4 regions of the Arthrobacter sp. JUb115 genome follow, and region 2 is predicted to be linked to each of the others. Evidence: riboswitches for the same ligand, from Rfam matches in the RefSeq annotation. Region 2 holds a riboswitch; each other region holds the start of a gene.
The links. A riboswitch is a leader RNA that binds a small molecule or an ion and turns the genes downstream of it on or off. The one in region 2 is predicted to bind S-adenosylmethionine.

Region 1: linked by a shared signal. The riboswitch ahead of EDF61_RS01160 (bifunctional o-acetylhomoserine/o-acetylserine sulfhydrylase) and the one ahead of EDF61_RS09425 (acyl-CoA dehydrogenase family protein) in region 2 are both predicted to bind S-adenosylmethionine.
Region 3: linked by a shared signal. The riboswitch ahead of EDF61_RS12735 (O-acetylhomoserine aminocarboxypropyltransferase/cysteine synthase family protein) and the one ahead of EDF61_RS09425 (acyl-CoA dehydrogenase family protein) in region 2 are both predicted to bind S-adenosylmethionine.
Region 4: linked by a shared signal. The riboswitch ahead of EDF61_RS03010 (hypothetical protein) and the one ahead of EDF61_RS09425 (acyl-CoA dehydrogenase family protein) in region 2 are both predicted to bind S-adenosylmethionine.

Annotation. Positions count from the first base shown of each region.
Region 1 covers NZ_SOBS01000001.1:241,482-249,067, reverse strand. Annotated here, with positions in the region: gene EDF61_RS01200 (carbohydrate ABC transporter permease) at 1-94, shown strand, start outside; gene EDF61_RS01195 (copper homeostasis protein CutC) at 97-807, shown strand; gene EDF61_RS01190 (DeoR/GlpR family DNA-binding transcription regulator) at 820-1,632, shown strand; gene EDF61_RS01185 (phosphotransferase family protein) at 1,777-2,685, opposite strand; gene EDF61_RS01180 (phosphotransferase family protein) at 2,678-3,523, opposite strand; gene EDF61_RS01175 (CPBP family intramembrane glutamic endopeptidase) at 3,620-4,402, shown strand; gene EDF61_RS01170 (GNAT family acetyltransferase) at 4,421-4,837, shown strand; gene EDF61_RS01165 (VOC family protein) at 4,899-5,543, opposite strand; SAM riboswitch class IV at 5,716-5,835, shown strand; gene EDF61_RS01160 (bifunctional o-acetylhomoserine/o-acetylserine sulfhydrylase) at 5,927-7,270, shown strand; gene metX (homoserine O-acetyltransferase MetX) at 7,273-7,586, shown strand, end outside.
Region 2 covers NZ_SOBS01000004.1:343,949-351,534, reverse strand. Annotated here, with positions in the region: gene EDF61_RS09440 (LysR substrate-binding domain-containing protein) at 1-357, opposite strand, end outside; gene EDF61_RS09435 (hypothetical protein) at 389-685, opposite strand; gene EDF61_RS09430 (acyl-CoA dehydrogenase family protein) at 781-2,010, opposite strand; gene EDF61_RS09425 (acyl-CoA dehydrogenase family protein) at 2,039-3,265, opposite strand; SAM riboswitch class I at 3,316-3,406, opposite strand; gene EDF61_RS09420 (LLM class flavin-dependent oxidoreductase) at 3,536-4,972, opposite strand; gene EDF61_RS09415 (ABC transporter permease) at 4,972-6,075, opposite strand; gene EDF61_RS09410 (ABC transporter permease) at 6,072-7,073, opposite strand; gene EDF61_RS09405 (sugar ABC transporter ATP-binding protein) at 7,070-7,586, opposite strand, start outside.
Region 3 covers NZ_SOBS01000007.1:1,487-9,072, reverse strand. Annotated here, with positions in the region: gene EDF61_RS12750 (methylated-DNA--[protein]-cysteine S-methyltransferase) at 51-680, opposite strand; gene EDF61_RS12745 (RNA polymerase sigma factor) at 677-1,174, opposite strand; gene EDF61_RS12740 (histidine phosphatase family protein) at 1,291-1,851, opposite strand; SAM riboswitch class I at 1,963-2,057, shown strand; gene EDF61_RS12735 (O-acetylhomoserine aminocarboxypropyltransferase/cysteine synthase family protein) at 2,173-3,546, shown strand; gene EDF61_RS12730 (CoA-binding protein) at 3,546-4,040, shown strand; gene EDF61_RS19115 (hypothetical protein) at 4,727-4,855, shown strand; gene EDF61_RS12725 (hypothetical protein) at 4,935-5,366, opposite strand; gene EDF61_RS12720 (hypothetical protein) at 6,830-7,586, shown strand, end outside.
Region 4 covers NZ_SOBS01000001.1:646,202-653,787, reverse strand. Annotated here, with positions in the region: gene EDF61_RS03020 (LOG family protein) at 1-507, shown strand, start outside; gene EDF61_RS03015 (VIT1/CCC1 transporter family protein) at 571-1,674, opposite strand; gene EDF61_RS03010 (hypothetical protein) at 1,729-1,995, opposite strand; SAM riboswitch class IV at 2,011-2,124, opposite strand; gene EDF61_RS03005 (DinB family protein) at 2,192-2,779, opposite strand; gene EDF61_RS03000 (cupin domain-containing protein) at 2,913-3,479, shown strand; gene EDF61_RS02995 (hypothetical protein) at 3,616-4,032, shown strand; gene EDF61_RS02990 (APC family permease) at 4,139-5,668, shown strand; gene EDF61_RS02985 (PucR family transcriptional regulator) at 5,724-7,259, opposite strand; gene EDF61_RS02980 (aminotransferase class III-fold pyridoxal phosphate-dependent enzyme) at 7,341-7,586, shown strand, end outside.

The DNA of each region.
Region 1 (7,586 bases), on a different contig from region 2:
AGTATCCATTGTGGCCATCGTTCCGGTGATCGTGCTCTTCGCATTGATCGAGAAGCGGCTGATCGGCGGCCTGGCTGCCGGTGCGGTGAAATAGCCGTGGGCACGGCGTTGCCGGCGCTGGAAATCGTGGCCACGTCTGGTGCATGCGCCCAACGGGCAACGCGGGCCGGAGCCGATCGGCTCGAAGCCTGCCAAGCGCTGGAACTAGGCGGGCTCACGCCAAACCCGGAAGCGCTCGAACAGATCCTTGAGCATCGGCCTCCACGAGGGGTGCACGCACTGCTGCGCAGCCGTCCGGGAAATTTCCGCTACACCACCGAGGAAGCCGCGCTCATGGAGAGGCAAGCTGCACGTCTTGCTGCCGCGGGGGTAGACGGGATAGTGCTCGGTGCGCTGGATCCACGCGGGGCACTGGACTTGGCCATGATGCGGCCCTGGGCCGAGGCCGCCCTGGCGGTGAACCAGAGGCTGGAAATCACGGTGCACCGGGCCATCGATGCCAGCCGAGACCCAATAGGGGAACTTGCCAGGCTTCTGGAGTTCCCGGCTCACCGAGTGCTCAGCAGCGGCGGGAGAAGAACCGTTGGCCAGGGCATGGCCACGATCGAGGCCATGGTTCAAGCCGCCGGCAGCCGGATCGAGATCATGTGCGGTGGCGGGCTGCAGGCAACAGATATTGAATCCGTACGCAGACTGGGAGTCGCAGCCGTTCATTCTTCTGCCAAGACCCGCTATGCCGATACCATCGAAGTATCTGAGCAACAGGTGCGCCAACTGCGCTGCACGCTTGATGAACTGGAAAATTAAGGAGCGCGCACGATGAAACGCGAGGAACGGCAGAACCAGATCCTCGATCTGCTGGCCAGCCGCGGCCAGATCGATGTAGAGGAAGTCGTCAAGCAACTGGGTACCAGCCCGGCCACGGCGCGCCGGGACCTGGACGCATTGGCCGCCGCATCACTGCTTACCCGCACTCACGGAGGTGCGGTCTCCAACTCGGTGGCCTACGACCTGCCTTCCCGCTACCAGCGCGATAGCAACGACCGCGCGAAGGCGCAAATCGCGAAGCTGGCAGCCGACATGGTCTCGCAGAATATGGTCATCGGATTATCCGGGGGAACCACCACCAAGGCGATCGCCAGCGAACTGAGCCTGCGCCAAGACCTGGTGGGTGAACCGGGCCGGGTCACGTTGACCGTGGTCACCAACGCGGTGAACATTGCCTCGATGCTGGCCGTCCGCCCGCATATCCGGGTGATGGTTACTGGCGGCGTGCTCAACGACCGTTCTTACGAGCTGGTTGGTCCAATGGCGCAGTCCTCTCTGGCAAAGATCACCATTGACTTGGCTTTTGTCGGAATCAACGGGTTGGATCCCGAAGTCGGTCCGATGGTCAGCGATGAAATGGAAGCGGCAGTCAATGAGCAAATGATCCGGCAATCGAGCAGCAGCTACCTGGTGGCCGATTCATCGAAGATCGGCAGGCGCTCGTTTGTCATCTTGGATCGTCAGAACCTGACCGGCATCATCACGGACAACGACGCCACAAGCGAGCAACTGGGTGCCTTGGCCAAGGCCGGCATGCGTGCAGCCATGGACGTGGCGGAATATCGGCCCGAGGAGAAATCCTAGCTGCGCTGGAACTGCCCACCGAGCTGCTGGTCCGGTCGGCGTTTGTGCTTGCGGAACCAGCGGATGCCAAGCACTATCTTTTCCGATGGCCTGCGCTGGTCCTGTCAAAGCAAAGCGCGCAACAAGCAGGGCCGGCCGCACAGGTCAAAGCGAGGAGCCCAGGTTTTCAAGCAACGCCCGGCTTCGCGCGAGGAAGAGCTGTTCACGATTGCTATTGGGAGCCACGGAGTTGAATACCCCGGCGAGCATCACCGCAGCATCCAGCCTCAGCACAGTCCACGCTGCCGAAGTGTCGTCGAAACTGCCGCCATTTCCGGTGTATGCAGTACGCAAGCGCTCGCTGTCCAAACCGTTTTCGGCAATGGCAGCGTATTCCTCGATGCGTGCCAGTTCCATCTCCGGGGCAGCGCAGAGGGCATTACTCCAATCGAATATGGCCAGGGGCATTCCAGCCAGAACACGAACGTTCTGCCTACGGATATCCAGATGCAACAGGCTGCGCCGGTGCAAGGATCTTTCGAGAAGAGCACGCAACACGTCGGCCGATGGCAAGGCTGGCATCGCATGCTGGCGGGCTAGCTTCGCGTAGCGGTCAGCGATGCGCTGGGCAACCGTCGCATAAATTGTGCCGGCCTGGCTGCCTTCCTCGTCGAAAGCGAGCGGCGGAAGTTCGTGCAAAGAAGCCAGCAACGAGCCCAATGCGTGAGCGTCCACTGGTGAGCCGTCATCTTCGATGACTTCGGTGATCAACACCGGGTACCCGTCTTGATCTACGAGATCAATTGCCCGTGCGCTGGGCAACCCATGTTGTTGAGCCCAGATGCTGCAGTTCAATTCCTTGATCTGAAGGCTGCTGGCCGGAATCTGCGGATTGTTGCTGGTGTTGTAGACCCGCATTCGAGGGATGCGGTAGCCCTCGTAGCGGGTCCCGCGCAGCGAGCTGTAGAAAAGGAATTCGGTGCCTTCCCCGGTTAGTGCCAGCTCGCGTGCGCCACGGCGGGCGGCTAGCCTGGCAGCGACCTGATGGGGCTCGAGAATATGCGTCCTAGCCATTGATTGACTGCGCAGCGGTGAGGATGCGCGGACCAATCTTGCGCATGAGCTTGCCCATCTTCGGGTTGTCGGTGCGCGAGAGCGTATCCGATAGCCGTTCAAGACTCATCAGGCCCAACCAGATTTTGGCCCTGTATGCTTCCTCGGCGCTGGGAGCAATCAAATCCGCCATTTCCAACCCATGCCACAGGCTCAGGTAAGCGGTGTTCAAAGCCGGGTCCCACGCAGCGGCCAGGTCCCAGTCCAAGATGCCAACCAGTTTCTCGCCGATCCAGTGCATGTTGTGGCCGGCCAAGTCGCCATGAACCAAGCCCGCAGGAACCTGCGCCAGGATATCGAGCTGGGCCCAGAGCTCAGTAGCAGGCCCTCGCAGCTCCTCGGGCAGCGCATCGAAGCATTGCTGCTGCCTGGCCTGGGTCCATTCGCCACGGAATGAAAACGGTTTGGCCAGATGCTCGCTGATCGGCTCCAGCGGCAGCTCGGCCAAATCCTTGACCAGCTGTCCCAGCACCTTCGGATCCCCGTAATGCGGTTCATGGGCGCTGCCGGGGATGAAAGACATGGCCACGGAGCTGAGTCCGTCGACGTGCAGGATCTCGGAAACCGCCACCGGAATCTGGTAGTTGAGCTGGCCCTCCAGCAAAGACAGCAGCTTGACGGAACGGGGCATCTGTTCCGTGGCCGCTGGCGTGCGCGCCATGCGAATCACCGCTTGCGGATTGCCAATGACCACCTTGTGGAATTGTCCGCCTTCGTTCACCGCCGCGTCTTCCCAGGAAAGATCGGGGCAGAGCTGACGGGCAATCTGCAGTTCTCCAATGGTGGCAGGACGGCTCACTCGCACTCTTCTCGTTCAGCTTGCTGGTGGTCTCAACCTCAGGCTATCGCAGGTTTGCCACGTGGCTGCTCAGTACGCGCACAGCCAGATCAGCCTATGATCGGAAACGTGAACGCTGAACAAGTTAAGCAGACAGCAACCCGCGAGACCCTCAAGTTCGAGATCGTCTTGGTTCTTGCCCTGTCTTTGGGACAAAGCGCGGTCTACTCGCTGCTGAGCTTTGCCGATAAGGTCACCCGGGCGCCACTGCGCGAGCAGACTACATCCTTGAACAACCCGCTGAGCACCCGCGAGTTCTTTGATTTCTCCTACCAGCTGCTGGACATCTTCTTTGCATTGGTACCCGTCGTGCTGGCGCTCTACCTGATGAAGCGCACGACCGGACGAACTATCCGGGACATCGGTTTCGATATGCGCAAGCCGGGCAAGGACGCACTGCTCGGGGCGGGGATGTTCTTGGCCATGGGAGTGGGAACGCTGGGCGTCTATGCCGCTGGACGGGCACTGGGCGTCACCACAGCACTGTCAGCAGCGAATCTAGGCGATTATTGGTGGAGCGTTCCCGTGCTTCTGCTGTCGGCTGCACGTCATGCAGTCCTCGAAGAAGTGCTGATGCTCGGATTCCTGTTCACCTACGCCAAGAAATTGAAGCTGGGCTTGTGGAGCACCATTATTGGTTCTGCGATAATCCGAGGCAGCTACCACCTCTACCAGGGGGTGGGGCCGATGATCGGCAATATGCTCATGGGCGTCGTCTTCGGCTGGGTATACCAGAAGTACGGGCGGGTGATGCCGCTGGTTATCGCGCACTTCCTGCTTGATGCCATCGGCTTCGTGGGATACGCCTTGGTCGGGCCGGCCATCGGAATCGGCCAGTAGCGCCGGTAAGCTGAGCCAATGCAGATTACCGTGCTGCGCGAGGAGGACCTTCGCCAAGCAGTTGAATTGTGGGAAGCAACTGGGCTGACTCGTCCGTGGAATGATGCGCTCGCCGACGCCCGACGGGCTTTGGCCGAGCCTACTTCCACGGTGCTGTCCATCGTTGAGAACGATCAACTCATGGCTACTGCGATGGTTGGCCATGATGGCCACCGAGGTTGGCTCTACTATGTTGCGGTGGATCCGTGCCGGCAGGGCAACGGCCTGGGAAGGGCGCTGGTGGATGCCGCTGTCCTGTGGCTGCGGGATCTCGGCGTGCCCAAGGTGCAGCTCATGGTCCGCGAGGAGAACTCTGCCGTCATCGATTTCTATGAACGGCGGGGCTTCGAAGACCAGCACGTCGCGGTCCTGGGGAAGCGGCTGGACCGGCCTTAAGGAAAAGAAAGTAGGTGGGGACGCCATTGTCCCCGCCTACTTGCGATCTCTGCGGAACTGTTTACAGCACCACGGTTCCGGACTCGGTCTCAAAGGTAACCGACATGATGCCCGGAGTGCCATTCGGCGCTTCATATTGCATGGTGACAGCGCCCAAATTGACGTTCTGCGGCTGGCCCAGCCAATCCAGCACCCGTTCACGCGAGCCGGCGATGGAGATCTGGCTGATGGCGCCGGCAGGTTCCAGCGCCTTGGACGGATGCAGCTCCTCGGATCCTTCATCCCAGGAAATCAGGTACGGGCACTGCGGATCGGCGATCAGGCCCTTGATGCCAATCTGCTGCCAGGTCAGTTCGCGGCCATCAGGGAACTTCCGGTTGCCCGGCACCGACTTGCGGCCCAAGCGGTCCTCGGCACTGGATAGATCCTCCACCGAGACGCACCAGCCCATCCAGCCGCCGCCGAGCTCCGAACGGGCGCGAACCGCCTGTCCGAAGGGTGCCTTGTCGCTGGCCGGGTGGTTCAGGACTTCAACCACCTCCAGGTACTGGCCATGCTTGAGCGGGAAGATGACATTGCGTGTTCCGAATCGTGGATGCACGCCGCCCTTGACGAATTCCAGTCCAAGGGACTCGGAGATTCTTTCAGCGGTTGGCAACAGCCCGTCCGGGCCGCATGCATAACTTACGTGATCTAGCCTCATCATGTGCCCATCATGACAACATGTGATGCGAGTCTCTACTTAGGCACACCTAAGTTCCGTGATGCTATCGAATACTCTGCGATGAACCTGCAATATTCGCGAAATATGACCGATTGAGTCCAATCACCAGCCCTTGCGTTGCAAAGATCTTCGGTTTTCGGGCAAACTGGTACCAGGTCATGAGTCCCAGTAACAAGCCCCGGCTTACTGGGCGGCAACCCTCCAACCGCGGTGGGGTGCCCCGGGTGAAGACCTGGCCCTTGAACGCACAAGGCATCAAGGACAAGCGCGGGTTACCCCTGGAAGTCGTCACGATATGGTGCTTCCTGTCGGTGTCTTTTCAGTGGCGTACCCCCATAGTCATGAAACGCTATTTGGAGGAAACCATGAGCAATAACTGGTCATTTGAAACCCGTCAGATCCACTCCGGCCAGACCCCGGATCCGACGACCGGGGCACGGGCTCTCCCGATTTTCCAAACCACCTCTTTCGTCTTCCCCAGCGCCCAGAGCGCTGCTGCACGTTTCGCGCTGCAGGAACTGGAGCCGATCTACACCCGTATCGGCAACCCGACCACCGACGCGGTGGAAACCCGCATCGCTGACCTGGAGGGCGGCGTTGGAGCACTGCTGCTCTCCTCGGGACAGGCTGCCACCACTTTCGCCATCTTGAATTTGGCCGAAGCCGGCGACCACCTGGTGGCCAGCCCCAGCCTGTACGGCGGAACCCAGAACCTGCTCAAGCACACGCTCAAGCGCCTGGGCATCGAGGTCACCTTCGTTTCCGACCCGGACAACCTGGATGATTGGCGCGCCGCGGTGCGTCCGAACACCAAGGCCTTCTTCGGGGAAACCATCTCCAATCCGCGACAGGACGTCCTGGACATCGAGGGCATCTCGGCGATCGCCCACGAAGCTGGCGTGCCGCTGCTGGTGGACAACACCCTGGCCACCCCGTACTTGATCCGCCCGATCGAGTGGGGCGCGGATATCGTGATCCATTCAGCCACCAAGTTCCTCGGCGGACACGGCAGTGCCATTGCCGGTGTCATCGTGGACTCGGGCAACTTCGACTTCGCCAAGGACGCCGACCGCTTCCCGGGCTTCAACACCCCGGACGAGTCCTACAACGGCCTGGTCTTCGCCCGCGACCTGGGTGTCAACGGCATCCTGGGCGCCAATCTGGCCTACATCCTCAAGGCCCGCGTGCAGTTGCTGCGCGATTTGGGTTCCTCGGTTGCGCCGTTCAACGCGTTCTTGATCGCACAGGGCCTGGAAACCTTGTCGCTGCGCATTGAACGCCACGGCCAGAATGCCGTAGAAGTTGCCAACTGGCTCGAAGCCCGCGAGGAAGTGCAGAAGGTCGCCTACGCAGGCCTGAAGTCCTCGCCTTGGCATGAGCGTGCGCAGAAGTACAGCGATCAGGGCGCCGGCTCGATCATCGCGTTCGAACTGGAGGGCGGTTCGGAAGCCGGCCAGGCCTTCGTGGACGCACTGGTATTGCACTCCAATGTCGCGAACATCGGCGACGTGCGCTCATTGGTCATCCACCCGGCCTCCACCACCCACGCCCAGCTCTCCGAAGCTGAGCAGGTTGCGGCCGGCGTGAGCCCGGGACTGGTGCGGCTGAGCGTTGGACTGGAGAATATCAAGGATATTCTGGCCGATCTGGAACTGGGCTTCCAAGCAGTTGCAGCCCTCGAGAACAAGGAACTGCAGGAAACCCTCTAGGCATGGCATCCATTGTGACTACTGAAGATACTCTGCGCGCCGAAGAGCTCGCCGGCGGGCAAGACGGCATTTTGCGCCGTAAGTCCGTGGGGGAGCACCACTTCGAATTCGGTGGATTCCTTCCGGACGTGGTGCTGGCCTATGAAACGTGGGGGACGCTAGCAGCTGATGGCTCCAACGCGGTGCTGGTGATGCATGCGCTCACCGGTGACGCCCACGTTGCGCAAGGCGATTCGCAAAGCGCCGGCTGGTGGGAAGAGCTCGTAGGCCCCGGCGCCACGGTTGACACCAATGAGTACTTTGTCGTGTCCATCAA
Region 2 (7,586 bases):
ATTGGTGAAGCGTTCGCAGATCACCGGGATCCAGAAAGCGGCCAGCGAGGAATAGCAGCCGATCACCAAAGGGCCGGAGAGCTTGGTCTGGCGTTCGACAATCTGGTCCTGCACTTCTTCGGCATGGCGCACCAGGGCCCGCGAGTCCAGCAGGAAGTCCGTGCCGACAGCCGTGAGCACCACGCCGCGGGCACGTCTGCGCACCAGCAGCTGCGAGCCGACGGCGCGTTCCAGCTCGTCCATGGACTGGGACATGGCTGCCTGGGAAATATGGCACTGCTTCGCCGCAGCGGAGATGGAGCCGAGTTCAGCGACGGCGACGAAGTACTGCAGCTGGCGCAGGGTGTAGTTGATCACCCGCCCAGTCTAGCCAGCGGGCAGCGGACCATTACCGTTCGTAAAGTCGTCCGGTTTTCCTGACCCTCGCCAGATCCCGCTGGCTGACCCTAGTTCTTTCGGCCAACTGACCCAGGCTGGCGCCGTGTTCCAAGGCCAGCACGATAAGCCGCTCAAGCTCAGCAACACAGCTTTGCAGTTCCGCGGTCACCTCGCCGGTTCCTCTGGCTTGCACCTGCAGCAGTGCCAGTCGCTGAACAACGGTGTCGATCGGCGTCCAGTCAAAGTCGAGGACGGGAGGCTTGTACCCGTCCTCGAAAGAAAATTGCCAACCACTCATGCGGGACATCTTCGCATTCAAGACGTTCTGCGGGCAACACTGCACGGTTAAAACCTACGGGCCCAGCATCGGCAAAGAATGCTGGACCCGCAAAATCAAGGAATCTACTTTGATGCACCAATCGCCCACACGCGCGGAAGCTCGGTGCCATTGACCGCCAGGTCGCCAATCAACCGCGCCTTGAACACCCAGGGGTTGTGGTTGCCGGCGGTACGGGCATTGCGCCAGTGCCGGTCCAGGTTCTTGGTAACGCTCGTGGCGCTGGCGGCCAGCGCATCGAAAGCGTGGGTGATCGCGTTGAGGACCAATGGCGTGAGCACCACCTGCGCCTGGGCGCTGGCCAGCTCTGCCGCATCGTTGGCTGCTTCGTCCTCTTCCCCGGTCACCTCGCCGGTGTGCAGCGCCTGCGCAGTTTCGTAGGCACCCTGCAATGCCGTCGACACTCGTTCTACCGTTGCCGCGGCAGCGAAGGCCGCCGCGGAGACCTCGCCGATCACCTGCAGCAGCTGCGGGTCTTCGGCCGCCACATTGGCCGCGGCATGGCTGAAGGTCCGCTTGCGCGCCTTCAGCTCAGCGGCGAAGTCGCGCTCGGCTGCTTTGGCGGAGCCGGCCAGGACAGCGAGCAGCACCTGCTGGTAGAAAGCTGTCTGGTACTTGAAACGCGTATCGAAGTCGATGAGGTCTTCTTCGGCGACAATTGCATCGGTGAAGGTCGAGGTGCCGGTACCCGTGGTGCGCTGGCCGAAGCCATCCCAGTCATCGGCCAGCTCGACGCCGGGCTGGTGGCGGTTGACTGCGGCGATCACCCGCTTGCCGGTGTCGGTGCGCTCTGCGTAGGTATCCAGCCAGTCGGCGAAGATCGAGCCGGTGGAGTAGTACTTGGTGCCGTTGATCTTGAATCCTCCCTCGCCGTCCGGGGTGACCTTGGTGATCACGTCCCCGACCTTGACGGTGCCGACCTCGGTCCAGGAGTTGCCCACCAGTTCTCCCGCCACGAAGCGGGCCAGCCACTTGTCGCGCCCCGGGCCGGGGGCCGCAACCAGACGGTCCTCGACGAAGGCGAAGTGCGCGCGCAGCGCTTGGGCAATATTGGAATCCGCGGCCGCGAGATCCACGAAGAGCTCGAAGAGCTCGGGCAGCGTAGCACCGGCACCCCCGTGCGATTCCGGGACCCGAACCGCACCAAAGCCGGCAGCGGCCAGGTCCGCGACCTGCTGGTAGGGCAATTCGCCGGTGCGGTCGCGTTCGGCTGCGCCCTGCGCAATGCGCGCGAAGAGCGGTGCGAAGCGGTTTTTGAGTCCTGCGAGTCGATTGCCAGTTGCAAGTACAGTCATCGTTCAGTCCAATCCGGGAGAAGTTTTCTTAGGTGTACAGCGAGAGCGGCTGGGACTCTCCGCGCAGGAAGTAGGCGCCGACCTCGATCTTCTTGTAGTCCACTGGGTCGTGCAGCGAATGGGTGCGCACATTGCGCCAGTACAGGTCCAGGCCCACCGAGTTCGCAGTCGAAGATGAACCGGTCACCTCGAAGATCCGGTTCGCCACATCCACTCCCACCTCAGTGGAGACCACCTTGGCTTCAGCAATTTCCACGGCCAACGCCGCTCGCTCGGGCTGGGTGACATCCCCGGCCTTCGAGAGCAGGGCGTCGAATTTCCGGCCCAGCTTCTCGGTCAGCGCCGCCACCGCTGCGGTGCGGGCTTTGAGCTCTCCGACGGTGCGCTGGAAGATCGGGTCCTGCGAGTAGGTCTCTGCCTGCGAGAACAGCCAGGCGTTCTTGCGGCCCAGCAAGATCTGCTTGCCGCGCGCCAGCGCTCCCTGGGCGATGCCCAGGTAGAAGTTGGCGAAGGCCAGCTGGATCCCGGGGGTGAGCAGGGTGGAGACCGGTTCATCGGTGACGAATCCCAGCAAGTCCCTTGCTTCGAGCCGCACGTTGTGGAACTTCAAGGAATTCGACGCGCTCAGCCGCTGTCCCAGGTAGTCCCAGTCGTCAACGATTTCCAAGCCATCGATATCGCGTGGCAGAACCAACGCGAGAATCTGCCCGTCGTATTCTCCGCCCTGGACCAGCGCGTTGATGACGATGACCTCTCCAACACCGGAACCCGTGGAGAACCGCTTGGCTCCATTCAGTCGGTAGCCGTCCCCTTCGGCGCTCAGCGTCAAATCCGGATCAACTGGATTCACCGAATCGCCCCAGAGCCACCCCCCTTCCACGGTGCGCTGCCACCATGCCCCTTGAGCTTCTGCCGGGGCGTAGAACGCAATGCCGGACTGGTTGATGTAGTGGTAAGCCAGCAACTGCGAGATGGATCCATCAGCTGCGGCCAGTATGCGGACCGCTTCGAAGGCCGTTTCCCAATGGGCTCCGGCTCCGCCGAATTCTGCAGGCACCAAGAGATTGAGCAACCCGGCTTCGCGCAGCAGCTGCACTTCGGCGAAAGGCTGGGCGTTCTTGCGGTCGCGGTCGAGCGCGTCAGCCGCCAGTTTGCCAGCTACTTGCTGGGCGACGTCGCGCCAATGAGCGAGTTCAGCTTCATCAGCAGTGCCGATGTAGGGCACGCGCGGCAATTGGGTATCCAGTACAGTCATCTTCGTTCTCCTCTTGGGCTATGGATTCCGAAGGATGCAGAAAATCTGCGGATCCATCGAACCTGGCGTTAGCACTACCTGCGGAGTGCAGGCTTGCTGCGGCGTCTCGGAGCCAGGTCTCTCAGCCGCTCTGGATGGGTTGTGCTCCATCAGTGAAGCACCGACGGCCTCCGCTTGGCAGGGAAGATGTCATAGGACGGAACATCGTCATGAATCGACATTTTCGAGGCCTTCACAGGAGCCTCAGTGGCCGTCATATTTCCTCATGTGTCACCGGGCGCCTAGTACAGCTTCAGGTGTTTGGCTCGCTTCGGATTCCGCTGCCGAGGCCTTTCCCGCATAAGCCCCGCGATAGGCGGCTGCCGGGTGATCGTCAGCCACTCGCGTCGTGCCGGGACCCGCCAGATATTCGCGCAGGGTGTTGCCTTCGTATCCTGCCCAAGTTCTTCCGCGCTTCCGCAACTCGGGAACCACCAGATCGGTGAACTGCTCGAAGGAACCTGGGGTGATGGCATAGGCCAAGTTGATCCCGTCCAATCCTGATTCATCCACCCAACGCTCGATTTCGTCCGCCACGGTTTCCGGCGAACCGACGAGCACCGGTCCGATGCCGCCAACTCCGAGGTAGTCGGCGATGGCATTCGGGGTCCACTTCTGCTGCGGATTCGCTGTAGTGAAAATCGAGACCGCCGATCGCGCCGCGTTGGTTTCCAGATACTGCAGCTCCTCATCCGGCGCGTACTGGCTCAGGTCCAAGCCCGACCACCCGCCATAGAATGCCATGGCACCTTCGCGCGAGGCATAGGACTGGTATTCGCGGTAGAGCTTCTGCGCCTGCGCGTCTGAATCAGCCACCACAGTGGTCATCAGCGCATAGATTTTGGCGGCGTCCCGGGGCCGACCCACCAGTTCGAACTCGTCGCGGATCGCATCGGTCTGGCGGCGGGTGACCGCGGTATTGATCGAATTCAGGAAGATGCCCTCGGCATGCTGCGCGCCAAAGCGCCGGCCGCGCGAAGAAGCGCCCGCTTGGAAGATCGCCGGGGTGCGCTGGATGGAAGGCTCGGAAAGATGGATGCCCGGCACGTTGAAGTACTGGCCGTGATGGTTAATCGGATGCACCTTGGAAGGGTCGGTGTAGACGCCACGTTCGCGGTCCTTGAGAACCGCGTCTTCCTCCCATGATCCCTCCCAGAGCTTGTAGACCACGTCCATGAATTCATCGGCAATGTCGTAGCGGGCGTCGTGATCCAGCTGCCTGGCCATGCCCAGATTGCGGGCCGCCGACTCCAAGTAGCTAGTCACCACGTTCCAACCGATGCGCCCGCGGGTGAGGTGGTCCAGCGAGGAGAACTTCCGGGCCAGCGCGTAGGGTTGCTCATAGGTCAGCGCGCTGGTCACCGCGAAACCGAGATTCTTCGTGGCCGCGGCCATGGCGGAAACCTGCATGAAGGGATCGTTCAGTGGCACCTGGTCGGCATCGAGCAAGGCTGGACCGCTGGAATTCTGGTACACGTCATAGATGCCAAGTACATCGGCGAGGAACAGGGCGTCAAAGCCACCGCGCTCCAGGGTCTTGGCCAGATCCACCCAGTATTCAAGGGTGTTGTATTCGTCGGCTCGATTCTGCGGGTGCCGCCACAGCCCAGGGCTCTGGTGGCTGACGCAGGTCATGTCAAAGGCGTTAAGGTGGATGCGCTTGCCCATTATTTTCTGTTTCCCTTCGCGGTGTTCGTCAGTGCCTGATGCTTGGTCGTGCGCAATAGCGCGAAGATGCCGGTGGCCGGCCGACTCTTGGCCCTCCCGAGCACCACGGCGGCGAGCAGGATGGACAGGAGAACCAGCCCTCGGGCCAGGTCTTGCCAGAAGAAGGACAGGCCAATCAGGTTCAGCCCGTTATCCAGCAGGCCAAAAATCACCACGCCGATCAGCGTTCCGCCCACGGACACTCGCCCGTAGCGGCTGATGGTTGCCCCGATGAAGACCGCGCCAATGGCATCCATCAGATAGGCCTGTCCGCTGCCCGGGACATATCCGTTGGAGCGTGCTGCCAGCACCACTCCGGCGAATCCGGCGATCACCGCGCACAACAGGTAGGCGCTGGCGATCAGCGCATTGGTCCGCAGGCCAGATATTCTTGCGGCGCTCGGCTGTTCGCCGGCCATGGTCAGCTTCCGCCCGTAGCGGGTGATGCCAAGCAGCAGGGCCACCACCAGGGAGATGGAGACCGCGTTGACGATGGCGGCGTCAATGCCCAGGAAGTATCCGCGCCCGATCACGGCAAAACCGTCCGGCACCAGGGGCGCCGACAGGTAGATCGGTGCGCCGCCGCCGGTGAGCAGCTGCTGCACGCTGGTGCCGGCAAACCACACGCTCAGCGTAGCCAGGAAAGCCGGGATTCGCAGGATCACGATCAGCAGCGCATTCACCGCTCCCACCGCCAAGGCGAAAAGCAGCCCGCCGGCCACGGCCACCCACGCACGGTAGCCGTCATGGATCAGCCAAGCGCTGGCCAAGGCTCCCAGATCCAGGGCCACGCCAATCGACAGGTCGATGCCTCCGGCGCGCACCACCAGGGTCAACCCGATGGCGGCCAAGGCGAGCAAAGCCACCTGCCCCAGGATTCCGAAGAGGTTTCCCACGGTGAAAAACACCGGGCTGAGCACCGAGAACACGATGAGGATCAGGGCCAACGTACCCGGAGCCACCAGCCTCGATGCTTGAAGCGTGCCGCGTTTCTTTCCGCTGTAGGCTGCGACCGGTCCGGGGCTCGGCTCCACGGGTGCGGCCAGGGTTTCAATGGTGCTCATCGGTTCTTCCTTCCGCGCAGGGTCACGCTGGCCAAGACCAGCAGGATCAGCAGGCCCTTGGCAGCACCCACCCACTGGCTGGCCACGCCCAGCAGCGTCAATCCGTTATCCAGGGCGGCCACAAATACCGCGGCCAGAACGGTGCCGACCACACTGACCAGCCGCCTGCGCGAAAAGATCATGGACATGTAGGCCACCAGGATGATGTCCAGGAGAATTTGGGTTCCGATGCCTGGAACGGCGGCCGAAAGCCTTGCCACCAGCAGCGTTCCGGCCAGGCCAGCCAACGCCGAGCTGAGCACATAGCTAGCTAGCCGGTATCGGCGCGGGTCAAGTCCCGCCACCTGCGCGGCGGTCGGATTCTGGCCAACCGCATAGGAATTCACTCCCCAGCTGGTTTTGCCATATACCCACCACCCCGCTGCCCCGATGAGCGCCATAAGCCAGGCCACCAATGGGATGCCGAAGAGCACGCTGCCCCGCGCCGCTTCGAAGAAGCCACCGGTAACGGCGATCTTCAAGTTCTGGCTGAAGACCAGTTCCAGCGAAGCGGCCACCCCCATGGTGGCCAAGGTGGCCAGCAGCGGACGCAGGCCCAAGGTGACCGAGAGGCCATTGACGACGCCGATCGCGGTGGCAACGAGGACCCCGTAGAGCACCGCGACCATGCCCGGGGTTCCGGCAGCCGCGGCCAGCGCGGTCACCGTTCCGGCTAGTCCTGCCACCGCGCCGGTGGACAGGTCGATGCCTCCGTTGAGCACGTCGTCGCCGCCAGCGATGATCACAATGGCCAGCCCCACCCCGGCAATGCCGAAGACCGACGCTTGGGTCAGGATGGTGGCGATATTCGAAGCCGTCAAGAAAAATGGGGAACCGAAGGCAAAGAGCAGCAGCACCGCGGTGATGCCGGCGTAGCCGATCCAGGCCGCCAATCTCGGCTTCGTGCGGGACGCGCCAGGCGCAGGTGCTTCGTCGACCGGAACAAGGGTGGTGCTCATGCTTTGACCTCTTCGCGTGATGTTCCGGCGGTTTGGCCGCTGGATGCCAAGTGAAGAATTCTTTCCGTACCCGCCTCGCTCGACGGCAGTTCGGCGATGATCCGACCGCGATAGAGCACCAGCACTCGATCGGCCAGTCCCACTACTTCTTCCAGGTCAACGCTGACCAACAGCGCGGCGGCTCCCTGCTGGACCAACTGGGAAATCTGCGCGTAGATATGCGCACGGCTTCCCACGTCGACGCCCGAGGTGGGTTGGTCCAAGACGAGCACGTCCGATCCCTTGGCCAACCAGCGGGCCAATACCGCTTTCTGCTGGTTGCCGCCGGACAAACCCGAAGCCACGGCTTCTGGATTCGCCGGACGGATATCCAGGCGCTGCACCAGTTCGCTGGCTGTGTCCCGCTCTTTGCGCGCATTCAACAAGCCCAGGCGGCGGCCAAGCTTTCGCAGGCTGGCCGCTGCAATATTTTCGCGCACGGTGTTGCGCAGGAAGATGCCATCTGAATGCCGG
Region 3 (7,586 bases), on a different contig from region 2:
CCCGCAAGGGAGGCAGCAGCCCAGCACTTGTTTCATGCGGGAACTGCCCGTCAGAACAGCGTCGCGGCGCCGCTGGCGAAGTCCGGGTTCTCCAGCTTCAGCAGCTCGGACTTGGCTTCCAAGCCTCCCAGGTAGCCGCCCAATGAACCATCGGTGCGCAGCACCCGATGGCAGGGCAGCACGATGGGAATCGGGTTGGTGGCGCAGGCTGAACCGACGGCCCGCACCGCCTTCGGCTTGCCGATCTGCTGCGCCAGCTGGGCGTAGCTCAGGGTATGCCCGTAATCGATTTGACCCAGTTCCAGCTGCACCTGGCGGCGGAACTCGGTGGAGAGTTGCAAGTCCACCGGAAGATCGAAGCCATGCCGCTGGCCCGCGAAATACTCCTCCAGTTGCCGGGCGGCACCATCCAGGCTCGACTTGTCGCGCAGGATCCGCGGGCTGAGCTTTTCCGAGAGCACCTCCAGAATCCGGTCATGGCCTTCGGATTCAAAAGCGACCCGGACCAGCCCGGCATCGGTGCTGGCCAGCAGCAAGGCCCCCACGGGGCTATCGACCACGCGATAGGCAACATCAACAAGTTCCCGTGCACGGGCCCGTTCAACGAGCCGGTCCTGCAGCGAGTCGAGGACTTGCGCTTCAGCGGCCGTAGCCTGCTGCCGATAATTTTTTCCGTTCATGGCTGCTCCCGCCATAGTTCTTGGTCATCCATCCGGGCCCGCAGATTCTTGATCCCATCGGCGCCCGAACGCCGGGCGGCAGCTTCGGTGCCGGAAAGGATTCCGGCAATTTGCGCGTAGCTCATTCCGCCCAGGTAGCGGTAGGCCACCACCTGCCGCTGCGTGCCAGGAAGCTGGTTCACCTCATGCCACAGCTGCAGGTTTTCCAACTGCAGATCCGGCCGTTGGGCTGATGGGGCCAGGCTGTCCACGTCTTGGCCGATGAGGATTTCCGGCTTGTTCCTGCGCAACTCGTCAATGGCTTTGTTCCGGGCAATACGCACTAGCCATGCCAGGACATTGGCGTCCTCCGGCAGTTGCGGGTACGCCTTGAGCGCGGCAAGGAACGTTTCGGACCAGGCGTCTTGCGCGCGATGCTCATCAAGCAGGGCACGGCAAACGCGCAGGACGTTCAGTCCATAGTCCTGGACTATCCGCTCGAACGGTGCTTGCATGGCTCTCCTGGAATTCTTGCGCCTTCATGGCTTCTCACCATGTAAACGTACGAGGAGACCATTTTGTGAGGCGTGAACGAAAAAAAATTTACTTCTCGCAGAGACCCCATGGATTCCTAGAATGCCACCAGATCCAATTCGCTGGCGATCTGCTCAAGGCGGATCAAGTCCAAGTGGAGCATTTCGCCATTTTCCACGCCTTGGGGATCCGTGGTTCCGGCCAATGCGTCGCGGATGGTGCGCATGGTGGCCCCATGGCTGACAATCATGACCTTGCGCCCGGCATGCCTGCTGGCCAAGTCCAGCAGCGCTGGCACTGCACGGCTCAAGATCTGGGCACGCGGCTCACGCAGGTCCTTGGCAGCAGCCGATTCCGCTTCGCTGACCTCGGCCATGATCCGGCCTTCCAGCGGGCCGAAGCCGCGTTCAATGAGTTCCGGAACAGCGTTCCCCGTCTCAGCCCCGATCTGCTGGGCAATCAGCGCGGCAGTTTCCTGGGCACGTTCCAAGGGTGAAGCAAGTACCAGCGACCAATTCTGGCCGATGAGCCTGCGTCCGACCTCGCGAGCCTGTTCGCGCCCGGTATCGTTCAACGGAATATCGGTTCGTCCCTGCAAGCGTCCTGCAAGGTTCCAGTCTGTCTGCCCGTGTCGAACCAATGCCAGAGAAGTATCCATGAATCCAGCCTAACCGGGGCAACAGGTATCGAAGAATCTCCGATATCAGCTCCAATACGCAACGTTACGACTCATAGTTGGGTCACGAACGGTCATGTTGCGAAGATTATTACACCATCCCGAGCGGCTGAGAGATCTGGTTCGATGACGCCGCAGCAACCTGCCACATCCGGTGGATACGGTGCTACCGCCAGAAACGATGCAGCCGCTTACCCGTTGGACCACGGCAGGAAGCGACATTGATTCCGGGATTCCTGCCTCGATCGCGGCCCGCCCTGCGGTGCACGCGAAACCCCAGTCGACAAGGAGTCGTAAGCCACCATGGCAGATCACAAGTTTGGTTTCCGCACCCGCGCATTGCATGCCGGAGGCACCCCCGATGCCGAGCACGGCTCACGCGCAGTGCCGATCTACCAGACCACTTCGTTCGTTTTCAAGGACGCTGACGATGCGGCCAACCTCTTTGCCCTGCAAAAGTACGGCAACATCTACTCGCGTATCGGCAACCCGACCGTGGCGGCTTTCGAAGAGCGCATGGCTTCGCTGGAAGGCGGCATCGGAGCGGTAGCCACCGGCTCGGGCATGGCCGCGGAATTCGTCACCTTCGCGGCCTTGGCCCAGGCAGGCGACCACATCGTGGCATCCTCCAAGCTCTATGGCGGCACCATCACCCAGCTGGATGTCTCGCTGCGCCGCTTCGGCATCAACACCACTTTCATCGACTCCAATGATCCCGCCGACTTCGAAGCGGCGATCCAGGAGAACACCAAGGCCGTCTACACCGAAGTTGTGGCCAACCCGTCCGGCGACATCGCTGACCTGAAGGGCCTGGCCGAGGTGGCGCACCGCCACAATCTCCCGCTGGTGGTCGATTCGACGCTCACTCCCCCGTACATCCTGCGCCCTATCGAGCACGGCGCGGACATCGTGATCCACTCGGCTACCAAGTTCATCGGCGGGCACGGCACCACCCTGGGCGGCGTGGTCATCGAGTCGGGCAAGTTCAACTGGGGCAACGGCAAGTTCCCCACCATGACCGAACCGGTAGCCAGCTACGGCAACGTCTCCTGGTGGGACAACTTCGGCGAGTACGGCTTCCTGACCAAGCTGCGCAGCGAGCAGCTGCGCGACTTCGGACCGGCCCTGCCGGCCCAGTCCGCATTCCAGCTGCTCCAGGGCCTGGAGACCTTGCCGCAGCGCATGGACAACCACCTGTCCAATGCGAAGCAGGTCGCGGCCTGGTTGCAGGCCGATGAGCGCGTGACCTACGTGAACTATGCCGGCCTGGAATCCCACCCGCAGCACGCGCAGGCCAAGGAGCTGCTGCCCATGGGCGTCGGCTCGGTCTTCAGCTTCGGAGTGAAGGGCGGGCGCGAAGCTGGCTCGAAGTTCATCGAAGCCCTGCAGCTGGCCAGCCACCTGGCCAACATCGGCGATGCCCGCACCCTGGTGCTGCACCCGGCCTCCACCACCCACCAGCAGCTGAGCGCCGAGCAGCTGGTCTCCGCTGGCGTGCCAGAAGATCTGATCCGGCTGTCGGTAGGACTGGAAGATGTCGAGGACATCCTCTGGGATCTGGACCAGGCGCTGGCCGCTTCGCAGGAAGCGATTGCCGCTTCCGCCGCAGGGTTCGAGGCTCCGGCCTATGACGGTTCCGCCTGCGCATTGCCAACCGCTTCGAAGGGAGCAATCTAATGACTGCCGTTGATACCGCTTGGGAAGGCCCTGGAGCCGCACAGCGCCTGGAGATCCTGCGCGACACCAAGTCCATCGCCATTGTCGGTGCCTCGAACAAGCCATCGCGCGCCAGCTATTTCGTGGCTACCTACCTGCTCTCATCTTCCAAGTACAAGGTGTATTTCATCAACCCGGTACTCGATGAGATCCTGGGCCAGCCGGTGTACAAGTCGCTGGCCGATCTGCCGGAGACCCCGGATCTGGTGGAGGTTTTCCGCAAGCACGATGACCTGCCTACCGTGCTGGACGAGGCCCTGGCCGTAGGCGCGAAGACCCTGTGGCTGCAGCTGGGATCCTGGCACGAGAAAGTGGCCCGGCGCGCCGAGGCCGCGGGCATGAATGTGGTCATGGACCGCTGCGTGAAGATCGAGCACGCCCGCTTCCACGGCGGCCTGCGCCTGGCTGGATTCAACACCGGCGTGATTTCCTCCAAGCGCCAGGTCCTCGCGTAGGAAGTCCAGGACTCCAAGAAATGGGTGCATGCAACATTGCGTTGCATGCACCCATTTTCCTGCGGCAAATCTCCAGAAATGGCCGGTCTGATCAACGAGGCTGAACTTTTGCGCGGAGCATTCCGAAGGAAGCACAAGACCTCTGCATAACCATTGTCGACGCAATTGACTCACGGCATGCCGTGGGTGTGGCCCCGGAGTGCTCATCGCGTTCAATCACAGATCGAAAAATCTGCAAACCACAGCACTGCAACGCAAGACCAAACCGCCCAAACCCTAAAACAGGCAGCGAGAATCGAATTCGATTCGCTACGAGCACGAACGAAATAAGAAAAATCCCGCCCGCACTGCTATATGAAAACTCAGTTCCCTTGGCCCGAGAACATTCCGGCATCTCGCAATAGCATGGCGCCGCATCCTCGATGCTGCACGAAGTTGAAGTTTCTCTGGGCGAAGATTCCCTATGCGGCACCCAGCTAAAAGGCATCGGAGACAGTACTCTGGGTTGACGCACTATTCAGAATTCTCAGGAAGCAGAAGCATCCCTGGAAGTGCGTCAATTGACTGGAGATGCGAAGGAGCAGGCAGTGGATGCAAATCGAAGAACCCTATGGTCCGTGGCCCTCGGGATGAGCTTGACTACCTTAGTATGCAGCGGGATTGCCCTGTATTCGACGGGGGTCATCATGGATGAGAACAATCTGGACTCATGGCCTGCCCCGGCTCTTTGGGTGGTGGCGATTGTCGGCGTCGTGGGACTGTTGATTAGCTTGCCCGGCTGGTTTGCTACTAAGGAAACCAAAAAGACTTCCTAGCTGTTGCTTCATTTGCCCATAATCGGAGCGCTCCGCCGGACGGTCAAGTTCTTTTGACCAGTCATGTCTCCTGGCGGGGTTAGTTCCCGAAGTTCGGGATGTATGGTTCGCACAGTCCGTCGATCGGCTGGAACTCTTGCGAGTTCATCCCTTCCAGTGCTTCTGGTCCGTCCGGTTGACCTCTGGCCCAGTACCAGAAGGCTTCCTTGCTGATGGCCAGGTTGCGGGCTTCGCGGCTGCGGTACCAGCGTGCGGTCACGTCGCCTTCAACGTAGGTGGTGTATCCAAACAGCTTCCCAGCTGCGTCTTCCGTTTTAGCTGCAGCGAAGATGATGTAGGGCCAGAAGCCCAGGTCCCATCCTGGTACTTCGTGCCATCCGGTGCCGGCCAGCGATTCCATCCAGTCATTCCCTTCGTCGTACATATCGCGGTCGACAGTCGTCGGGACGGTGGCAGTTTCACCGGTGTCCTTGGCGGTGGTCTGAATGGTTTTTGCTTCCTTTCGCTTCACGGAAAGAGGGACAGGTTGCCAGCCACCCGCCTAAGCCCTCCCCCCGGTTGTTTTTTACCTGCTAGCGAAATGAAATGAAGCGGGCCCAGCCGGAAAACCCATCAACCCGTCAGGGGTGCGCGATCCACGAAAATCTGGGGCCGAAAGAAGCGACGAAGGAGCGCGGACCAAGAATTTCTGGTGAAGCACGCCCGAAGCGCAGCGAGAGGCTTGTGGGTTTGGAGATGGCCCGTACACTCCGAAGGACAGCAGCAAAAACAGGAAAAGAACGGCCGCCAGGCCGGTCCACAGCCGGCCGCGCTAGCGGACGCCCGTTTCCGGAAAATGGGCAAGAGGGTAAACTGAAAGACTAGGGTGGCGAGCGGAACCCTTTAGCTCAGTCTCGCAGCCCTCTTCACCCCCATGAAACTGTTCAGACCTTGCACGACGACTGTACTGATCCAATAGATACATTCAGCAACCGCGTTCTTGCATGTGTTGCAATCATTATCCTGTGAATTCCCGGAACCTCCTGAATAGGACTACATTACTCCACCTGATCGGTTTATGGTCGAAATGCGAACTCACAATGCGCACACAACTGAATAACCTTTTCGCGAGGTAGAGCAAAGCGTTCCGGGGTAATCCCGGAACACCTCAACCCGGAGGATCTCTTCATCACGCTGCAGCGTACTGACGAAGAGGTCTAGGACCCCATTGAAGAACCCGTCAAAAACAACCCATACGGTGTATTGACCAAGTTCCTTGAGCCGCTAGAATCCCTCGTAGGCCTCAACGCGACACTGGAAGACACCAGTGGTCTACGAGCGGAATTCCGTGTTGTAATCGAAAGCTTCAAGGTGGATCCTTTTCTGCCAGTGCTCGGCCAGAAACCAGCGAAGTTTGCTGCCGATCCGGTGAAGATGAACCAAGCAACTCCCGGGCAGGGCATCGCTGTGCTCCTCCAAAGTCTTTGAAGAACAACGTATGGATCCCGAGGCCGTGGCGGATGCGATTTCTGACGGAACCTTGGCGACTTGGATCAGGGCCCTAGCAAAGACCACCGAGGCGCCTAGCCGATAGCTGAAGTCCTCGGCGCAGTACCGAGATAGTCTGCATATAAGCACAGAAATCGGACACTTTTCGTAGTATCGAGAAGCAGCGTGTATCGCACAGTAAAGGGCGCCATGAAAAACAAAGGAAAAACGATTAGCTTTCAAACAGTTCGCTGTTTGGGATGCGGGGCTATGCGGTTCTCAGCCCACTCTTGTGATGAGTGCGGACGAAAGTGTCGACCTGGGGAAGTCGATCCTCATTTGGTCGATCGACGAGTGCTAATTTCGAGGATTAATTCTTCTGCACCGTCCCCTCTCCTCTCTACACCTGTCGAGAATGACTATGAAATCCTGACTCATGCACACATATCCGAAATGCTTCAGTCGTTCGCACTTATTCTCAAAGGACTGCTTAAGGATCCGAAATCGATGCGAGCTTCCAATCGAATGGTCAGCTGGCTACAGTCGTTAGAAATACTCACCAATCGGCACAGCAGTTTGCCTGCTCAGAGGCCAAATATCGCATTCCATCGTTCAATTTCTGAAGCACTAAGCTTACTCGCTCAGCTCTGGCCCCAATATTCAAAAGCACTTGGAGCTTCGACGCCCGCCCAAGTTAGCCATCATTCAGAGCAAGGGCAGGAAATAATTAATAGGGCAGAAAAGAGCTTGGAAGCATTCGAAAATTTGGTGAACGCAACGGCCGCGTATGAAGACACTTCCATCTCTGATCAATCGGAGCGCTTGTTAACCGCCGTAACAAAGTCCCATCCGAACCTGTCGTTAACTGAGATCGGCCAGTACGGAAAATACCTCGCCGAGAAAGAAACTGGCGTGGCCGTTGATGAGTCCCATGGATCCCAATTCGTCATACTAGATACCATTGCGTCAGTCCACATGGATCCAACCCGGTTTGCTGAAGTTCTAGCAAGTAGTGCACGTTACTGCATTTCCAGTACCAGGTTAGATGAGATTGCATGTGAAGATGGAGCCCTAGATGGTATCGCAAACAGTTTTCGCCTTCTTTACGAATCCGTAGCGGCTTTCGAATCGACCCTCACGAATGAATACGATTGGAAATCTCTGGCCAGACGCACTATCAAGTTCTATGGAGAGATTTACGAAGATGTAGCTAGCCCAGTTTTCGCCTGGTACAACTTACTCGCAGAAATAAAAAACCAACCAT
Region 4 (7,586 bases), on a different contig from region 2:
ACGGCATTGCAGATGCTGGCCGAAGCGCCAGATGCGATCCATCAGCGCACCGGCTGGGCGAGAACTGCGCTGATGGTCAAGGAGCGTTTCCCGAGCCAGCGGCAGTCCCTGGGCGTGCCAACCTGGTTCTACGGCCACGAGCCGCCGAATCTGTTTGCCACCCAGATTGCCAAGTTCTTCACCAATTCCATTCGTGAAGCGATTTTGCTGGAGCAGTCCAACGGCGGGCTGGTAGTTCTGCCCGGGGCCGCCGGCACGGTGCAGGAAATCTTCCAGGATGCCTGCGAAAACTACTACGCTACCGGTGCTCGCGTGGTGCCGATGGTGCTGATCGGCAAGGACTATTGGACGAGGGATCTGCCTGCTTGGCCGCTGCTTCAGGCCCTGGCCAAGGACCGTGTCATGGAACAGAAGATTGCTCTGGTGGAAACCGCCGAAGAAGCGATGGAGTTCATCCAGAGCATGCAAACCCTGCGCCGGCGTACCCGGCGGCCGGAGAACAGCTAGAGCACGGCATGGAAAATGCCGGTACAGCCAAAGCTGTACCGGCATTCGAATCGCAGCAGGCTGCTATCCGATGCTGACGTCGAAGATCAGGCCCAAGCAGTAGGTGATGGCCGCTGCGCCCCAGCCGATGGCTAGCTGGCGCAGGCCGCGCTTGAGCGGGGAGGCACCGGAAAGCAGTCCCACGATCCCTCCGGTGATCATCAGGGCCACGCCTACCAGGACTACCGAGACGAGGATCGCGGTCATGCCGGAGAGCCCAAGGATATAAGGCAGGATCGGCACGACCGCGCCGGAAGCGAAAAGGATGAACGAGGTGGCCGCCGCGCCGGTGGCCGACCCCAGTTCCTGGTGCTCCTTCTCGAGTTCTTCGCCGCGGCCTTCCGGGTTCAACGAGAAGTCGGGGTTGCAATCGCAGGTGAACAGGCCCATGCGTTCTGCGGCCCGGTGCGCTGCATCTTCATCGCTCATTCCGCGGGCCTTGTAGATCAGCACCAGCTCGTTGGCGTCCAGATCGAGGTTCGGGGCGGCGGTTAGCGTGACCTGGGTTGGTCGCGAGGCGGTCAGCAGCTCGCGCTGGGAACGCACCGAGACGTATTCGCCAGCTGCCATGGACAGTGCGCCGGCCAGCAAACCGGCAACACCGGAGAACAGCACGAAGGTCGCTGAAACACCGGTCGCACCGATACCCATGATCAACGCCAGGTTGGAAACCAGCCCGTCGTTGGCGCCGAAGACCGCAGCGCGGAAGTTGCCCGAAAGGCGCGCACGGCCTGCTGTAGCCAGCGCCCGGACGACCTCTTCGTGGACCTGTTCGTCGGCCGCCATCTGCGCGGTGGCGTCCTTGTCGTCGCGGTAGGGCGAACTGCTTTCGGAGCGCTGGGCCATGGCCAGCACGAAGACCGAACCGAAATGCAATGCCAGGAAACGCAGCATGGTGCGTCGCAGCGACGGGCGGACTTCCTTGAAATGCTCGCCGAGCAGGACGCGCCAGTGGGATTCGTGGCGGGCTTCCGCCTCTGCAAGGCCCAGCAGGATTTGCCGTTCTTGACCGGTTTTCTTTTCCGCGAGGGCCCTGTAGATGGAGCCTTCGGCGACTTCATCTGCGAGATACTTGCGCCATCGCTGGATCTGCGCTTTGGTAGGTTCGGTTTCTGGGTGCTGTGGCATCGCGACGATGACTCTCCTGGAACATGGATTTTCCAATGAAACCCGTGGATCGGATCAACCACCCAGTTTAGTCAGGGCTCCTGCACTTGGGAATTTGGCAAGGCTAAAAGCAATTCTCTTGCCCGCGGGATTTCCGGCTACCGGCAGCACCAGCTGCAATTCAGAAGTGGCCGGATCATAGGTCGGCCTGCGGGCGCAACGGGCAATGAGCCGTTCAAGCCTGAGCGGATCTGCAACGTAGCGGGTGCGCCAGCGCCCCTCGGCCTTGAACTGCACTTGGCCGGTCTGGCGGTCGATGACGGGCAGAATCGGATATGCCATTGAGGTCAACTCTCTTGCGAGCTCTTGCCCGTGCACCTGTTGATGCGCGGACCGCTTCCTCATCCGAACCACCCATGAACTTGGGGTTGGTGCGCGGCCAGTCGGAGCTTGGCGCCGCGTCTCGTGAAGCAACATTTCCGATGGTACCGCCGGCGGCAGGGCGCGGTGAAGTCCGAATGCGTAATATGACTGCGGCTCAGCTGCCCGGGGCAAAGGCATTGGCCAGTTGCTGCAGCTTCTCGCGTTGTTCGGCCCATTGCCCCGCGGTGTAGCCGGGCAGCAGATCCAGTTGCGCGGTCCAGCCAGCACGGCCATCGAGCTGCTCGCGAATAATATCCAGATGCCCTGCATGCCGGGAGGTCTCGGCGAGCGCATGGATGAGCAGGTGATCCAAGGTGGTTTTGCCAGCTGGCCCCCACCACGGTACCTCTACGGGGCAGTCCAGGGGCAGGTCGCTGATGGCTTCATCGGCGAAGGCGATGGCTTTCCGATACAGGCCGATCAGCTGTTGCGCATCCATATCTGCTGGCGGGAGGAAATCCGCGTCGGGATCATGCGGCGCAATGAATTCGCGAACGTAGCGGTCATCGGCCCTGCGCTTGAGGCAGGTGCCGAAATATTCGTATTCATTGATCGCCAAATGGTGCAGTACTCCCAGGATATGGGTGCCTGTAGGGGTGAGCGGAGTGCGTGCCAGGTGTTCGGCGAGGCCTTCTGCCTTGTAGATCGCATTCTCGCGCGCGTCGTTCAGGTACCCGCAGAGCTTGTCCTTGGTGCTGTCCATGGGCAGAGTCTAGTGAGCGCTGCAGTCTCGCGGTAGAGGGCGCGGTGTGTTTACCATTGGTAAACTTGCCCCGCAGGCCTTGAAGCCAAAGTGGTTGCGGTTGTTGCTGCAGAAAACGTCGAGGAGCCAAACGATGAAAACCTTGCCAGTTGAACCAACCGGTGCTGCGATCAATATCGGTGCGAGGCTGCGCGGGGTGCGCCAGACCCAGCGTATGACCATTGACCAGGTCGCCGAGCTATCCGGACTGACCAAGGGTTTCCTCTCGCGTGTGGAGCGCGACCTGACCAGCCCTTCGGTTTCCACTCTTTTGCGGTTGTGCGAAGTGCTGGGCATGGAGGTCGGTACCCTCTTCGAGGTTCCTGAAACGAAACTGGTCCGACTGGAGCAGGCACCCCGTGTTTCCCTGGGCGGTGACGGCATCACGGAGCAGCTGGTCACGCCGCGCAGCGAGAAGCGGGTGCAGATGATTCGCGCCGAGATTGCGCCCAAGGGCACCGGTGAAGCGGAGCTGTATTCGGTGGATTGCGAGCTGGAAGTGCTGCACGTGATCGCTGGAAAATTCATCCTGGTATTGCCTGATCAGCGCGTAGAACTCGAAGCAGGCGATACGATCACCTTCCCCGGGCGTGAACCGCATAGCTGGGAAAACGATTCTGATGAGGTTGCCGTGGTTACCTGGACGCTGATCCTCTCATGACGCCAATCCCTTGCGCTTGCTGCCATGGCACGGCATGCGCAGTGCGGCTGCGCGTTCGTCTGCGGGGAGATGAACCGCGTATTCTAGGAACGATGCGTTGTTCCGGGCGCTCGGGACAATCAGTGATGGGAGAGGCGTGAGGACAGGCGAACCAACCGCTGCGCAAGATCAACTGCGCAGTATCAGCTGGTGGGCTTCGATACTTTTCGGCGTTCTTATTGGCACCACCTTGACCTGGATCCGCACCCAACGCAATTTCTTCTTCATTGGCGCCGCGATTCTGGCCGTCGTCATTGTCACCATTGGCGTGCGGACGATTCGCCGACGGGCACGCTTCCCGGTGATGGCGCAGGCACGCACCTCGTGGGCGTATGTGCTGTGGACAGGTGTCCTGCTGGTCCTGGCCGGACCGATCCAGCTGGTGTACGTAGCTGATGACCTTTCCGAACTGACTATCAAATCGCTGGTCATGTCCGCAGGCTTCTGCCTGGGCATTCACGAGGTCGACCGCGCGCTGGTGAAAGCCAGCAAGAAGCGCTCCGGCGAGGCCTAGCCTCCTGATTTGGGCAAAATAGCCTGAAATGTAGTCAAAACATCCAATACCCTTAAGCGCGTTTTTGCATAGTGTGATCCTGACCAACTTTCCAGAAGGGGTTGCCATGTCAGGAAAAACCGCGAAGAACCGCACCGCAGAACCAGGCCTCAAGAAGGTCCTCGGCCGCTGGGACGCCTTGGCCATAGGCGTGGGCGCGATGATCGGCTTTGGCTGGGTCGTGCTCACCGGCGACTGGATCGCCACCGCCGGCCCGTTCGGAGCCACGCTGGCCATGCTGGTTGGCGGTGGCATCATGGCAGTAGTCGGCCTGACCTATGCCGAACTCGTTGCGGCCATGCCGAAAGCAGGCGGTGAGCACAACTACTTGCTGCGCGCCATGGGCGCCCGCTGGTCTTTTGCCGGTTCGTGGGCCATCGTCGGCGGCTACATCACGATCGTGGCCTTTGAAGCAGTGGCACTGCCCAAATCCGTGCTCTATCTCTTCCCGGAGCTTTCGCAGATCAGATTATGGGAGATCGCTGGCTCAGAGGTCTACCTGACTTGGGCGCTGGTCGGTGTCGCCGGTGCGATAGCGATCACCTGGATTAACATCCGGGGCATCAAGACCGCCGGCGTAGTGCAGACCTTCGTGGTGCTCTTCCTCTTCGCCATCGGCGCAATGCTGCTTGCTGGCGCATTCACCGGAGGCGAGAGCAGGAATATGGAACCATTCTTCGAAAACGGGGTGGCCGGCTTCTTCGGCGTGATGATCGTGGTGCCGTTCATGTTCGTCGGCTTCGACGTGATCCCGCAGTCCGCCGAGGAATGCGACATCGCCCCGCGAAAAATTGGCAAGTACGTGGTGATTTCGGTGCTGATCGCCACCGCCTGGTATGTGGGGATCATCCTGGCCACCTCCTCGGGAATGGGCGCTTCGGCGCTCGCCGGATCCGAACTTGCCACTGCCGATGCGATGGGGGCACTGTTCAATTCGGAAATCATGTCAAAGGTGCTGATCGCCGGCGGCATTGCCGGCATCCTCACCTCGTGGAATTCGTTGCTGATGGGTGCTTCGCGGCTGATGTACGCGATGGCCAGTTCCGGGATGCTGCCGCGCTGGTTTGCCTACCTGCATCCGAAGCACCGCACACCGAGCCATGCACTGCTGTTCATTGGCGGCCTCTCCGTTCTGGCTCCATTCTTCGGCACCGCCATGCTCGGATGGTTGGTGGATTCCGGTTCGCCGTCGATCGTGATCGCCTACCTGCTGGTGGGCGTGGCGTTCTTGATTCTGCGCCAGCGCGAACCGCAGATGCAACGCCCGCTGCGCGTGGGCGGTGCGGGAAACGGCGGCAAGGTCATCGGCGTACTGTCGGTGGTCTTCTGCGCCGGCCTGATTTCGCTGTATCTTCCGGGAATGCCGGCGGCCATCGGGTGGCAGCCGTGGCTGCTCTTCGCCGCTTGGTGGATCCTGGGCATGGCCTTCTTGCTGCGGGTGCCACGCGGGATTGCGCCGGGCGAATTCGCGGAAGAGGAATTGCTGCAGAAGCTGAGCATCCGCCAGCAAGCCAAGCTCGGTGCCACCGGCCCGGACGCCGCAGCAACGCGACGCGCCAGTGCGCCGCACGATAGCCGGACTCGGCTCAAGGGCTGACGGCTGTACCTAGGGCACGCCGCGGGATCTGGCTATTGCAGAGACTGCGGCGTGCCTATTTCTGTGCCCGGCGAAGGGCCAGCCAGAGCGAGGCGGCGGCATCGGGATCATCGAGATTGGCGCCAAGCAATTCCTGGGCCACGGTGATGCGGTGGCGCAAGGAATTTCGGTGGATGCCCAATTCGCGGGAGGCTTCTTCCCAATGGCCGCGATGGCGCAGGTAGGAGGTGACCGCGGAGAGCAGATCGGCGCGCGCGTACGCTGCGAGGGCCTTGACCCAGGTCTCTGCGCTGGCATCGAAGCCCGGGGCGCCGCAGGCCATGGTCCCGAACGGGACAGCGTCCAGCGCTTGGCGCAGGGCAGGCAAATTGGCAGGGATCTCGGCCAAGTTCAATGGTTGGGAAAGCACGGCGTGGACTTCGGGTGCGGGGGAATCAAATCGCCCGCACGCCATCGGGCCCGTTGCGGTTGCAGCCTGCGGTGCCACTGCCTCGCCATTGCCGGAACTGTCTGCGGGTTCGGGAAGTATCAAATAATGTTCGGCGCCGTCCTCATAGTGAAGCTGGCACTCGCGTACCGCTGCGGCGACATCGGGCAAGGCGGCGGGGCGCGCCAGCGAGGGCAGCGCATGAAGTGCGGTTGCTGCATCGGTATCGGCACCTGCCCGGCACAGCAGGATTCGCACACGAACAGGTATTCTGCCCAATCCGGCTTCTTCCCCGACCAGGCGTGCCGCCTCGGGCTGGCCATGCAGCAACAATTTTGCGGTGGCCGAGCTGAGCGCGTTATTCGTGCTGGCAGCCAATTCCCGTTGCCTGGCGCGCAAGGAGAGCAACGTGCAGGCCGTCATGATGATCTGCCGGTCGGCCTTGGTCGGCCTGCGCCCGGCGGCAACTCCGAGATATCCGTGGATCGTAGTTCCGGACAGGATGGGATAGAGCGCTACTTCGTGGCCCTGGACCTCGAAGGTGGACGCCGAGGGCATGCCATTGCGCCGAAAGCGCATCGACTCGTGGCGGAGTTCGCCCAGGAACGCTTCGGCGGATGCCGGGTAGCAGGCCGCCGGCCGGGAATCGACGGAAAGATAGGCAGCCCAACCGTTCACTGCCTCAGCCAAGCCCCGCACGACTGCATTGATGGCATCCGGGCGTACGGCGGCACGCGCCAAGGCAGTCTGCGTGCCCAAAGAACCCATCAGGTTCGAAGCCTGATCACGTGAGGCCAGGCGCCAGTATGCCCGTGAAATGTTCTGGAAGGGCACCTGGTCCGGGACGATCCCCAGCTCTATGCCGGCAGCGTCGCAGGCGGCGATGACGTGCTCGGGCACCGTGCGAAGCCATGGACCCAGCCCCAGCCCCAGGGCGCAGACCTTTTTGTCCTGCAGCCGGCGCATGTATGCGCGGGAAGCTTCCTCGCTCGCGGCGAATGGCATGCCGGTGGTCAGCAGCAGCTCGCCGCCATCCAGATAGGTGGTGGGATCTTCCAGCTCAGAGACGTGCACCCCGCTGACCGGCTGGGCACGGAAGGTTCCGGTGCTGGCAGGGAAGAACTCGGTGCCCAACTCCGCGCCCAGCTGCAAAAGCGTAATCATTGGGTAAATTATCCAAGAAAGATGCTGGACTTGGATGCAATGACCAATGACGCGTGTCACGGGGATTTCTAGGCTTGAGCCATGACTGAAACCCTTGCTTCCACCGACGCCCCAACCTTGTCCCAGACCAGGCACCTTGCCACCAGCATCCCCGGCCCGCGCTCTGCGGCCCTCCATGAGCAGCGGGTGCAACAGGTCAGTAGCGGTTTTGGCGTCACCTTGCCGGTCTTCGTCAGCCGCGCCGATGGCGGGATTATCGAAGACGTCGACGGAAATCGCCTGATCGACTTCGCCTCGGGGATTGCCGTGACTTCACTGGGTGCCGCG